Regions from separate parts of the Priestia sp. YIM B13486 genome, predicted to be linked through region 1. Evidence: a T-box and tRNA genes for the amino acid it is inferred to sense, from the RefSeq annotation. Region 1 holds a T-box; the other holds one or more tRNA genes.

Evidence for each region. A T-box is a leader RNA that pairs with one kind of tRNA and senses whether it is charged. The one in region 1 lies ahead of ileS (isoleucine--tRNA ligase), so its partner is inferred to be a tRNA-Ile.
Region 2: it has a tRNA-Ile gene. The T-box ahead of ileS (isoleucine--tRNA ligase) is inferred to sense a tRNA for this amino acid. The anticodon was not compared.

Annotation. Positions count from the first base shown of each region.
Region 1 is NZ_JBHZOZ010000001.1:216,450-223,304, reverse strand. It holds gene sigG (RNA polymerase sporulation sigma factor SigG) at 1-89, shown strand, start outside; gene ACFX4G_RS01060 (YlmC/YmxH family sporulation protein) at 438-692, shown strand; gene pgeF (peptidoglycan editing factor PgeF) at 767-1,588, shown strand; gene ACFX4G_RS01050 (YggS family pyridoxal phosphate-dependent enzyme) at 1,596-2,279, shown strand; gene ACFX4G_RS01045 (cell division protein SepF) at 2,296-2,763, shown strand; gene ACFX4G_RS01040 (YggT family protein) at 2,767-3,036, shown strand; gene ACFX4G_RS01035 (YlmH family RNA-binding protein) at 3,088-3,861, shown strand; gene ACFX4G_RS01030 (DivIVA domain-containing protein) at 3,946-4,440, shown strand; T-box leader at 4,510-4,730, shown strand; gene ileS (isoleucine--tRNA ligase) at 4,802-6,855, shown strand, end outside.
Region 2 is NZ_JBHZOZ010000001.1:452,431-459,285, forward strand. It holds gene ACFX4G_RS02280 (peptidoglycan D,D-transpeptidase FtsI family protein) at 1-2,020, opposite strand, end outside; gene ACFX4G_RS02285 (MFS transporter) at 2,182-3,459, opposite strand; gene sodA (superoxide dismutase SodA) at 3,589-4,197, opposite strand; tRNA gene ACFX4G_RS02295 (tRNA-Ser) at 4,395-4,487, opposite strand; tRNA gene ACFX4G_RS02300 (tRNA-Ile) at 4,499-4,575, opposite strand; tRNA gene ACFX4G_RS02305 (tRNA-Asn) at 4,579-4,653, opposite strand; tRNA gene ACFX4G_RS02310 (tRNA-Met) at 4,694-4,767, opposite strand; tRNA gene ACFX4G_RS02315 (tRNA-Asn) at 4,769-4,843, opposite strand; gene ACFX4G_RS02320 (DUF456 domain-containing protein) at 4,906-5,391, opposite strand; gene ACFX4G_RS02325 (Na/Pi cotransporter family protein) at 5,478-6,855, opposite strand, start outside.

The DNA of each region.
Region 1 (6,855 bases):
TTGCTGAAGAAATTGGTATTTCTCAAGCGCAGGTTTCTCGTTTAGAAAAAGCTGCTATTAAACAGATGAATAAAAATATTCAAAGTTAACAAAAGCTATCTAAACTGGCAGCTGCTCGCGTTCATACAATTAATACCATTCACTTTATTTGATGTTCAACTTAATAAGCATCGTGTCTATAAAAACAGACACGGTGCTTATTTTGTATATATCAATGTATAATACATGACCAAAAGATATTCATATCCGGTTTCCTATTGCTGTGAGGACTTCTAGCTACTCGTTGAGAATGTCTCTTGATGAAAAGCTGTGTAATTAGTGGACAAAATGCCTATAGAACGAGAATGGCAGAGAAAAAATAAGCTTTTCCTTCATGAAATCAAAATTTGAAAATATATATAGGCTAAGGAATAAAGTTGGCTATAGGAGGAGAGAGCATGTTAAAGATTTCAGAATTCCAGCTGAAAGATGTAGTGAATGTAGCTGATGGCAAAAAACTTGGAAATGTAGGGGATATTGATATTGACTTAACAACGGGAAAAATACAGGCCGTCATTATCGGAGGCTCTCGTGTATTGGGCTTCTTTGGAAAAGATGATGAAATTGTGATTCCGTGGAAAAATATTGTGAAAATTGGTTCTGATGTCATTTTAGTACGTTATAAAGACGCATTTCAGCCTGAAGAGAATTAGTTTTTTGTCAACAGCACCTAGCAATCTGTGGTACAATATGTGAGAAGAAATGAAACAAGGGATGTGTCACATACATGAATCCTGAGCCATTAAAAAAAAGCCATCACGAGTCGTTTATGTGGCTGAGCCCTTGGGTAGAAAAGAATGATATGCTTGTTGCTGGTTTCACCACAAAAAATGGTGGCGTGAGTAAACCTCCATTTGCTTCTTTTAACCTAGGGCTTCACGTAAACGATAACGTAGAAGATGTTATTACAAATAGAAAAATTTTAGCAGCCGAACTAGACATGTCTTTTGAAAGCTTTGTATGTGCTGAACAAGTACATGAAGCAACTGTTCAAAAAGTAACAAAAGCCGACTGTGCAAAAGGACTCTACAAGTATGAAGAGGGCATAAAAGCAACGGATGGCATTTATACAAATGAATCTGATATTTTGTTAGCTTTATGTTATGCAGATTGTGTTCCGCTGTACTTCTATGCGCCTGATCACCATTTAGTTGGTCTAGCTCATGCCGGGTGGAAGGGAACAGTGAAAGATATTGCAGGAAATATGATTCGACGTTGGGTAGAGCAAGAAAATGTTCCGGTTGAAGATATTTACGTGGCGATTGGCCCTTCGATTGAAGATTGCTGTTATGTTGTCGATAACCGCGTCATTACACAAGTAAACGAAGTAGTTGGCCAAAATGGATATCAAGAAGTAAGCCCTGGACAATACGCGCTTAATTTAAAAAAAGTCAATAAGCTGCTGATTCAAAACGCAGGCGTATTGCCGGAACGAATTTTAACATCGTCGTATTGTACAAGCTGTGAAGATGACCTGTTCTTCTCACATCGCCGCGACCAAGGGAAAACAGGACGCATGTTTAACTTCATAGGCTTTAAGGAGGAGTAATTACATAGTGACAGCTAGCGTAAGTGAAAATCTAGAAGCAGTTCAACAAACAATTGCTGAAGCGTGTAAAAAAGTTAATCGAAATCGAGAAGATGTAGAGCTGATTGCTGTAACAAAATACGTTTCCACAAAACGAGCAGCAGAAGCAGTGGATGCAGGCATTTTACATCTTGGAGAAAACAGGGATGAAGGTCTTCTAGAAAAGTATGAATCAATCGGTGAGAAAGCGACCTGGCATTTTATCGGAAGCTTACAAACAAGAAAAGTAAAAAATGTGATTGATAAAGTTGACTATATTCATTCACTAGACCGAGTATCTTTAGCAAAAGAAATTGATAAACGCGCAGGGCATCGTATAAAATGTTTTGTACAAGTTAATGTTGCCGAAGAACAATCCAAGCATGGCCTTGCTGTAGAAGACGTAATTCCATTTATTAAATCCCTTGAAGAATTTACAAATATTCAAGTGGTCGGATTGATGACCATGGCTCCTCACACAGATGACGAGTCTACGCTTCGCAGCTGTTTTCAAGGTCTAAAAAAATTGCAGAGTCGCATACAAGAACTAAACTTGCCATATGCACCGTGTACAGAGCTATCAATGGGAATGTCAAACGATTATGCAATTGCAATTGAAGAAGGAGCAACATTCATTCGACTAGGAACCACGTTAGTTGGGAATGAACGTTAAGGAGGTGTAATTCAAGATGAGTATGAAAAATCGCTTTAGAAGTTTTTTTGCTCTTGATGACGATACTGAATATGTAGAAGAACATTACGAACAAGAAGAGTCGGTAGAAGAGCCCGTACAGCAGTCGAGACCAGCAGCGAAAGCTAGTCAGCAGCCGAATCAGCAGCAAAATGTGATTAGCTTGCAAAGCGTTCAAAAATCATCAAAAATGATGCTTTGCGAACCTCGCGTCTATGCCGAAGCACAAGAAATTACGGATCATTTAAAAAATCGTAAAGTCGTAGTTGTGAATTTACAGCGCATTCAACGAGATCAAGCAGTGAGAATTGTCGACTTTTTAAGTGGTACAGTTTATGCTTTAGGCGGGGACATTCAAAAAATTGGAACCGACATCTTTTTATGTACACCTGATAATGTAGACGTAAGCGGAAGCATTTCAGATATGATGGGGGAACACGATACAACAAACGTAAAGAGGTGGTAGTTTTTGGACATCGTTTTTGGGATTCTTGGAAAATTAATTGGGCTTTACTCATGGGCACTGATTATTTACATTTTGATGTCTTGGGTACCCGATGTAAGGGCGTCTAAGTTTGGTCAGCTGCTTGGCAGTATTTGTGAGCCTTACTTAGAGCCTTTTCGTAAAATCATTCCGCCTATTGGCATGATTGATATTTCACCTCTTGTTGCAATCTTTTTATTGCGATTTGCTGAAAGAGGCGTGTATTCACTTAATAATGTGGTAGGTTTTATTTAAAAAAGGAATCGCTGGATTCCTTTTTTACATACCAATAGTAGGAGTAATAATATGTCTATTTATGAACATTTTAGGCAAGAAGAACATGGATTTATTGACCAGGTTCTTCAGTGGAAAGAAGATGTCCTACATCAATACAGCCCAAAATTAACGGACTTTTTAGATCCAAGAGAGCAGCAGATTGTGACAGCTATGGTCGGGACTGAAGGAGAGGTTCAAGTTTCATTTGATGGTGGACAACCGTTTGCTGAACGCAAGCGCGCGCTGCTATATCCGGATTACTATGTACCTCAAAGCGAAGATTTTCAGTTGCATATGTACGAGCTCAATTATCCTAAAAAGTTTGTGACAATTGAACATCCTCAAGTTCTTGGTTCGGCGATGTCCTTAGGACTGCGCCGTTCAAAATTTGGAGATATTTTGGTCGCGGGAGACGATATTCAGCTTGTAGCTGCAGAGGAAATTTCTTCTTATATTGAGATGAATTTAACATCAATTGGAAAAGCCAAAGTTTCACTTTCTTCTATTCAAAGAGAGCAGCTGCATGTGGTAAAAGAAGAGCTGATTGAACACGTTTATACAGTTTCTTCAATGAGGCTTGATGTTTTGCTGTCGACCATTCACAATTTATCAAGACAAAAAGTCCAGCCGTTTATTGCAAATGGAGCGGTAAAAGTAAATTTTAAAGTCATTGAACAGCCTTCTTTTGAATGTCATGAAGGTGATATTTTGTCGCTTCGTGGTCACGGCAGAAGTCGTATCGTTTCACTTGAAGGAAAAACTAAAAAAGAAAAATGGCGAATTGTTGTAGGAAAGCAGAAATAAAGAAATCTACTAGCAGGAAATTTTAAAAATATGTCGAATAAACCATTACTAATGATGTAATGAGACAACACGGAGGTGGCCTAGATGCCTTTAACCCCTTTGGATATTCATAACAAAGAGTTTAATCGCGGGTTTCGCGGATATGATGAAGATGAAGTAAATGAGTTTCTTGACCAAGTAATTAAAGACTATGAGCTAGTCATGCGTGATAAAAAGGAGTTAGAAGGAAGAGTATCTGAATTAACAGATCGTCTTGGACATTTTACTAACATCGAAGAAACATTAAATAAATCAATTTTAATTGCTCAAGAAGCAGCGGAAGATGTGAAGCGAAACGCTGAAAAAGAAGCGAAGCTCATTATAAAAGAAGCAGAAAAAAATGCGGACCGTATTATTAATGAAGCATTGTCTAAGTCTCGTAAAATTGCGATGGACATTGAGGAGACGAAAAAGCAGTCTAAAGTATTTAGAACTCGTTTCAAAATGTTAATCGAAGCACAGCTTGAAATGTTAAACAGCGACGACTGGGATCAGTTGATGGATTATGAGATGCCAGCGCTAGAAGAAAAAATTGACTAGTCAAGACATCATCTTGACTTCTCACGTTTTGTTGTCATATAATTTGGTAACAGATGAAATTTCATATCAAACAGTACGGAGACAGGGACAGTAGCTTTTTTAGTTTGTCAAAGCGAATCGAGGATGGTGTGAGCTCGATAACAAACAAAAAAGTGAAAATCACCCTAGAGTACCATTGCTGAACTGATGATAGTAAGCAGTGGCGGTTTATTCACGTTACGAATGCAAAGAGGATTTGCGTGCAGCAAATCTACTAGGGTGGTACCGCGGGAGGCCTTCTCGTCCCTTTTTGGGATGAGGAGGTCTTTTTGTTATGGTACAAAAAGATATGAAATTTACGTTTTTTTTTGGAGGGTAAAACATGGAATATAAAGATACATTATTGATGCCAAAAACTGAATTTCCAATGCGTGGAAATTTACCAAACCGCGAGCCTAAAATGCAAGAACAGTGGGCTGAAATGAATATTTATGAAAAAGTACAAAAACGTACGGAAGGCCGTCCGCTATTTGTCCTGCATGATGGACCTCCATATGCGAATGGCGATATTCACATGGGACATGCATTAAATAAAATTTTAAAAGATTTTATCGTTCGCTATAAGTCGATGTCAGGCTTCTGTGCACCTTATGTACCAGGCTGGGATACACACGGTTTGCCAATTGAAACAGCTTTAACAAAAAATAAAAAAGTAAACCGCAAAGAAATGACGGTAGCTGAGTTCCGTAAGCTTTGCGAACAGTATGCTTGGGAACAAGTAAACGGCCAGCGTGAGCAGTTCAAGCGTTTAGGTGTACGCGGAGATTGGGATAATCCATATGTAACGCTTCAGCCGCAGTACGAAGCGCAACAAATCAAAGTGTTTGGTGACATGGCGAAAAAAGGCTACATCTACAAAGGGTTAAAACCAGTGTACTGGTCCCCTTCAAGTGAATCTGCTTTAGCAGAAGCGGAAATTGAGTACTATGACAAACGTTCAGCTTCTATTTACGTAGCATTTAACGTAAAAGATGGTAAAGGTGTGCTTGAACAAGATGAAAAATTCATCATTTGGACGACAACACCATGGACAATGCCAGCTAACCAAGGGATTGCCGTCAATCCTGAGCTTCAGTACAGCGTAGTTGAAGCAGATGGAGCAAAATATGTAGTGGCAACTGAACTGATTGAAACAGTTGCTAAAGAAATTGAATGGGCTGACTATAAGACGCTTCGTACGGTAAAAGGTTCAGAACTTGAGCGTGTAGTAGCTGAGCATCCAATCTACAAGCGTGATTCATTAGTTGTTCTTGGCGATCACGTAACAACGGATGCTGGTACTGGGTGTGTTCATACAGCACCGGGACACGGGGAAGACGACTTTATCGTTGGTCAAAAATACGGTTTGGAAGTTCTTTGTCCAGTCGACAGTAAGGGTCATATGACGAATGAAGCACCAGGATTTGAAGGGTTATTCTATGATAAAGCGAATAAGCCGATTACAGACAAACTAGAAGAAGAAGGCGCGCTGTTAAAATTAAGTTTCATTACCCACTCATACCCACATGACTGGCGTACAAAGAAACCAACAATTTTCCGTGCAACGGCACAGTGGTTTGCGTCTATTAAAGATTTCCGTGAAGATTTATTAAAAGCAGTAGAAAAAACAAAATGGGTGCCTACTTGGGGTGAAACGCGACTTTATAACATGGTGCGTGACCGCGGAGACTGGTGTATTTCTCGTCAACGTGCATGGGGCGTTCCAATTCCGGTATTTTATGCTGAAAATGATGAGCCAATCATTACGGATGAAACAATTGAACACGTATCAAATCTATTTAGAGAACATGGATCAAACGTATGGTTTGAGCGTGAAGCAAAAGACTTGCTTCCGGAAGGCTTTACTCATGAAGGAAGCCCAAATGGCCGCTTCACAAAAGAAACAGACATCATGGACGTATGGTTTGACTCTGGTTCTTCACATCAAGCTGTTCTTGAAGAACGTGAAGACTTACAGCGTCCGGCTGATTTGTATTTAGAAGGTTCTGACCAATACCGCGGCTGGTTTAATTCAAGTCTTTCTACAAGCGTAGCTGTAACGGGTGAAGCACCTTATAAAGGGGTACTTAGCCACGGATTTGCTTTAGACGGTGAAGGTCGCAAAATGAGTAAGTCATTAGGAAACGTTGTAATTCCAGAAAAAGTAATGAAACAACTAGGTGCAGATATTTTACGTTTATGGGTAGCTTCTGTAGATTACCAAGCTGATGTTCGTGTATCTGATAACATTTTAAAACAAGTAGCAGAAGTATATCGTAAAATCCGCAACACGTTCCGTTTCTTACTAGGAAACTTAGCGGACTTTAATCCAACAACTGATGCTGTAGCTGTTGAAGACCTTCGTGAAGTAGACCGCTACATGCTTGTGAAGCTGAA
Region 2 (6,855 bases), 240 kb from region 1:
CCACCACAGCTACTGCAATTTCAGGATTATTTGCCGGAGCAAAGGCCACAAAGTTTGAATTATTAACTTTAATAGGGTCCCCTCCGCTAGGTTTTTTCTCATAGGCTTGTGCCGTTCCTGATTTACCAGCAGGATTATAGTTCGCTGTATGGAAAGCTGCATACCCTGTACCGCCTTGTTCTTGCGTAACGCGCTTAAAGCCACTTTGAACATCTTTAATGTATTCTTCTTTCATCGTGATACGATTTAACACATCAGGCTCAAATGAATGCTGCGTACCGCCAATTTCATCGGTTTTAATCGTTGGTTTTCGGATTTCTTTTACTAGCTGCGGCTTAATGCGATACCCTCCATTAGCTATTGCAGAAGTATATTGAACAAGCTGCAGCGGCGTGTACGTATCATACTGACCAATGCCTAAATCAAGCGCCGTTCCTGGAACATCGCTTCCACCTTGGACACCTGTTGATTCGTTATCAAGGTCTATACCTGTTGATACGCCTAAGCCGAACTGACTGTAGTAAGAACGCAGTTCGCTGAATGTATCAGGTTTAATCGGTAAAGTCATGTTTTTATGATACTGTAACCCAGCCATAGCCATTACCGTTTTAAACATAAATACGTTGGATGAATATTTTAACGCAGATGAATACGTTAAGGGTCCTAACCCTTCAGCCTCAGCTGATTTTTTAACCGGTGTTCCTTTAATTTTTAACGGTTCATCAACGAACACTGTGTTTGGCTTAATAGCTCCTGAATCTAAGCCGGCTAAAACCGTTGCTCCTTTTACAACAGAGCCCATTGTATAAGATGTTGAAATATTCCCCAATGCAAAATCTTCTATTTTAGGCGCTCCAGTCTTCTTATCAATGGTGTATTTTTTACCTGCCATTGTTAAAATTTCTCCTGTGTGAGGATCCATCATAATAACAAAAGCACGGTCTAAAAATTGCGTTCCTTTCATTTGCTTTTTGGCTAAAAGCTGGTCCGTAATTTGTTTTTCTACCGCTTTTTGAAGCTCCATATCAATAGTTAAAACCAAATCACTGCCGCGTTCACCTTTAGACACTTGAATTGTATCAAGGAGATTTCCTTTTTTATCTGTTACATATTGGACTTTTTCTTTTTGACCGCTGAGCTGGGCTTCGTATTGCTTCTCTAAATAGCTCGTCCCAACTTGGTCATTTCGGCTATAGCCTCTTGACAAGTAATACTGTACTTTATCTTTAGGCAGTCCTTCGTTGGCAGATGATACATTTCCAAGCAAGGTACGAAGAGTACTGTTTTCTGGGTATGAGCGATCCCAATACGTTGTTGTATCAACACCTGGAAGTTCATCTAAGTGCTCACTTACAACGGCATACTCTTCATTTGTCACACCGCTCTTAACAATTTGCGGGGTGTTAGAGTAACCTGCCTCCATTTGGCGCTTAATAGCGAGAACTTCTAAATCACTCTTTAGACTTTCTAAATCTTTTTTAGAGATGCGGTCTAACTGACGTTGATACAGTTCGTCATCAGTCATTTCACCATCTTGAACTTTTTTGCGATCAGCTTGCGTAATTTTCTGTTCCGCTTCTTTAGGGTGAAGCATAATCCAATAATCCTTCATATCGCGTTCTGTAATTTTTACCACATTTTTAGCGTCTTTATTCTTTTTATTTTCCGGAATATCAATCACATTTGTGGTGTAAGGAACATCGATCATAGTGGCTAACTTTTTAGCGATACGCAGCCTTTCTTCAGCTGTATTTCCTTGAAAACGAGTATATGTAATCGTATTTAAAGAGGTATTATCTACAATTACGCGGTTATAACGATCATACATTTTCCCTCGAGGAACAGGCGTACTGACCGTAACGTCCTGTGTTTTTTCCACTTCTCGTTCGTAATTCTCACCGTATACAATTTGAACAAGTCCCAACCGCAAAATTAATACGGAAAATAGGGCAAATACGGTCAAGAAAAGTAAGTTCACACGAAAAGGCACGTGACTTTTTCTTCTTTTTTTCTTTTTCATACCAACACCTACACTTTATAAAACATATATACCATAACACCATAAAATCAGCCATTTAGCAAATAAATAGACACCTGGCAGGTGCCTATTTACACAACGTATTTATTTTAAAAGAAAAGCGAAGCATTTTCCATAGTGCAAATGAAGGAGCTGACAACACTCTAAGCTGGAGACTCTCCGTCTCCTTCATTTAATACCGGAGGAGTAACAGTCGTTTCTTTTTTGTGCAGAGGCTGTGAGATATGTCTCACACAAAAATAAATGATCGTATGCCCTGCTCCAACAATAGCTAATAAAATGGGAATACTTTTTGCTTCATCAAAAAACAGTACAGCTATTAAAAATAAAGATATGGAAACGACGCGCCCGATATTCAGAAATACTTCTCTGACAACAATGTATTCAATTCTTTTTGAAACAACGTCTTTTGCTCGTCCAATCACATCGTACGTTAGAGAAATGAATGGAACCAATAAAATAGGATAGGCAACGGCAATACAAACAGCATATATAATTAACTTTGGATACGATAAGTTAAAGATAAGCAAAAAGACTGCTCCATAGAGAAGGAGGCCCCCTGTGAAGATAAACCGAAGGCGATTTTTTTGCTTAATAAACCTTGAGGCAACATAGTATCCTACAAATGCAACCGCTGAATTCACCAGTCCATATGTTCCTAAAGCTAATTCACTTCCCGTCGTAATAAATACCATGACGGATACAACAAAAATGAACGTACCTTCACGCAACCCTTGAAAGAAATGAGCCTGCAATATTCGATTCCAGTCTTTATTGACTTTTCGTTCAGCCCATACTTCTTTAAATTTGTATACTCCTTCCGCTGCGCGTCTTGTAATAAAAAAACTAAGTACAACGGCACCGATAAACAATAGCAGCGATACACCAAACACAATTTTATACCCAAGTGATTCATACAAAGCGGAAATAACAAAGCCCGCTCCTAAAGGACCAATCATCCCTGCAAAAGAGTTTAAGATCCCTAAAAATCCGTTAAAAAAGTCTCTTGTATCAGGTTCTGTAATTTCAAAAGTTAGCACATTAAAAGCTAGCCAATAAAAGCCGTATCCTATACCCAGCAGTCCACCAAGCAATACTAAATACTCGGCTGCGTTAGCTCCACTGACTAATACAGCGATATAAAAAACAGCTAAAAAAGATACACCTAACCTTAAAACCACAACCCGGTCAATTCGTTTGGCCCATTTACCTGCTAAAATAAACGTAAGCGGCTGAAGCACCACTACCGCTAAATTATAAATAGCGAGATCCGAAAATTCGCCTGATTGTTTCCACAGATAAATGTTAACAAACGAATTGGAAATTGAAATAGCCAAGGCATAAAGACCGCCTATAATTAAAAGCAAAAGTAAATCTTTACTAACTTCTACATCTCCAACTACTTTTTTTAATAAAGGCATATCAAAAAACTCCTTTTCTCTTCTACACCTAGTGTGTGAAAAAGAAAAGGAGATATGTAAAAGAATTGGAAAACAAAAAAGCCAGTAAAGGTAATAATTACTTTACTGGCTCTTAAATACGTCTTTAGCTTATTTTGCAGCGTCGTAACGCTTAGCAACTTCGTCCCATTTTACAACATTAAAGAATGCTGAAATGTAATCTGGACGGCGGTTTTGGTAATTTAAGTAGTAAGCGTGCTCCCAAACGTCTAGACCAAGAATTGGCGTTTTGCCTTCCATTAATGGGCTATCTTGGTTTGGTGTGCTTGTTACTTCTAATTCGCCGTTGTTTACAACTAACCAAGCCCAGCCAGAACCGAAGCGAGTTTTAGCTGCATTTGCAAATTCTTCTTTGAATTGATCAAAGCTGCCGAATTTGCTAGCGATAGCGTCTGCTAATTCACCAGTTGGAGCACCGCCACCGTTAGGGCAAAGGATTGTCCAAAATAATGAGTGGTTCGCATGACCGCCACCGTTATTGCGTACTGCTGTACGGATATCTTCAGGAACAGCATCTAAGTTTGAAATTAACTCTTCAATACTTTTGCTTTCTAAATCCGCTTTGCCTTCAACAGCAGCGTTTAGATTTGTAACATATGTGTTGTGATGTTTTGTGTGGTGAATATTCATTGTTTCTTTGTCGATATGTGGTTCCAGTGCATCGTATGCATAAGGTAGTTCTGGTAATTTGTAAGCCATGAATAATTCCTCCTTCAAAATATGTAAGCATTTTGGCGCAAAAGCACCATATACGTTTAGATTAGCAAATTTACCCTACTGTTTCAAATAAAAAGTTCCTAATCCATGATTTATATTTACCTAATTCCCATTCGCTATTCTTTTAAACATAAAAAAAGCTTCTTTTTCTCAAAAGAAGCTTTGAATAGACAATAGTATGGCGGAGGAAGAGGGATTCGAACCCCCGCGGGCTTTAACACCCCTGTCGGTTTTCAAGACCGATCCCTTCAGCCGGACTTGGGTATTCCTCCAACCCTATAAATGGTGGACCCTGCAGGACTCGAACCTGCGACCGGACGGTTATGAGCCGTCTGCTCTAACCAGCTGAGCTAAGGGTCCACATGGCTCCACAGGTAGGACTCGAACCTACGACCGATCGGTTAACAGCCGATAGCTCTACCACTGAGCTACTGTGGAACAATATGAATTATGTATGCCACAAACGTAAATTGGAAAATAGCGGCGGAGGGGATCGAACCCCCGACCTCACGGGTATGAACCGTACGCTCTAGCCAGCTGAGCTACACCGCCATGGCTCCACAGGTAGGACTCGAACCTACGACCGATCGGTTAACAGCCGATAGCTCTACCACTGAGCTACTGTGGAACAATATAACATTTACTAGCGACATTAAAAATTTAACATGTTTCTAGCCTAAAGTCAATATATTATTTTAAAACAGCGTATAAAAAATAGGCAATCATCAGCAGTTGAATAAATCCTTTTGAAATAGCGCCACTAAAAAAGCCAATAACCGAACCTACTCCAATTTTTACTGCGTTGCTAATTGTGGTCCGATGAACAAGCAGTTCTCCTACAATCGCTCCGATAAACGGCCCTAAAATAATTCCAAATCCCGGAATGACAAACGGACCTACAAGCAGCCCAACTGTACTTCCCCAAACACCTGCTCTAGTGCCTCCGAATTTTTTCACACCAATAATATTAGCTATATAGTCTGCTAAAAAAAGTGCCACAACTAACAATCCTTGTATCACCCAAAATAACCAGCTATAGGAGCTGAAATCATAAAATAAACCGTATATAACAAATCCTAGAGCTACAAATAGCACGCTTGGGATGATGGGATAAACTAACCCAACAAACGATACAACAAAGCTAACGATAATTAATGCCCAACATAAAATAGCCACGTTCGCACCTATCCTTTTTAGTATTACTATTTATCATACAATAACTACACCTATAAAGAAAGACCTTGCTTAAGCAAGGTCTTTCTTTATTTTACCTGTGAATAGGTCTTTGCATAACGATCGCCCAGTACCGCTTCCGCAATATTAACCGCATGATCCCCGACCCGTTCTAAGTTGCTAATAATATCCACAAAAACAATAGCAGCAGATCCTGTACAAATGTTTTCATTCAGGCGTAAAATGTGCTTCTTACGAAGTAGACGCTCCATCGCATCAATCTGTTCTTCTTTTTGAATGACTTGTACTGCTTTTTCTCTATCCACTTTTTCTAAAGAAGAGACAGCTTCTTTAACTGTTAGAATAGTCAATTCGAACATATCAGCTAAATCGTTATTAGCTTCTTTGGTCATCTTTACTTTGTTCGTAATTTGATAATCAACAAGCTCAATAATGTTCTCAAAATGATCGCCAATACGCTCAATATCTCGTGCTGTATCTAGAAGAACCGAATGTTCCTCACTTTCTGCTTCTGACATTGAAGAGCGGGATAACAGCACTAAATAATCAGTAATTTTTTTATCCAGATTATTAATCGCATTTTCAATTTGCATAGTAGCATCAGCATGTTGAGGCTGACGTGTTTTTAAATAGCCGTTTGCCTCTTCCAACCCAAGCGTCGCAAACTCTCCCATACGAATCAGCTCTGCCTTTGCCTGACCAAGAGCAATTGAAGAGGACTGCTCAATAAAAATCGGATCAAGATGCTTAGGCTTAAAGTCTATAACAGCATCTTCTCCAGGAATTAGTTTTGTCACAATTAAAGCAAGCAGACCGATCAACGGGAACTGGATAATTGTATTGGTTGTGTTAAAAATACCATGAGCAAACGCAATCGTCATTTCAGGATTCAAATCCATTGCTACTTTCAAATATTCCACAAAACGAGTAAATAGAGGCAAGATAATCAAAAAGATTGTTGTACCAATTAAGTTAAACATGACATGCGTTAAAGCAGCCCTTCTTGCAGCTACACTTGCCCCGATTGAAGCTAAAATGGCAGTAATAGTTGTGCCAATATTATCTCCAAACAGTACAGGCAGCGCTGCCTGTATATCAATAGCGCCCTGTCCAAAAAGTTCTTGTAGAATGCCAATAGTAGCGCTAGAACTTTGAACAATTACCGTAAATAAAGTGCCAATTACGACTCCTAAAATAGGATTATCGCTCATGCTTACAGTTAAATCTTGAAATTGTTGAAGGGACCTAAGCGGCTTCATTCCACTTCCCATAAGCTCTAAACCAAAGAAGAGCATGCCAAAACCAAAAGCGATCTGGCCAAAGTTTTGAACTGCCTTACTTTTAAAGAAAAAGAGTAAAATAGCTCCCACTGCGAGAATAGGAAGAGCGTAGCTCGAAATGTCAATTCCGATTATAAAAGCTGTAACTGTCGTACCGATATTTGCT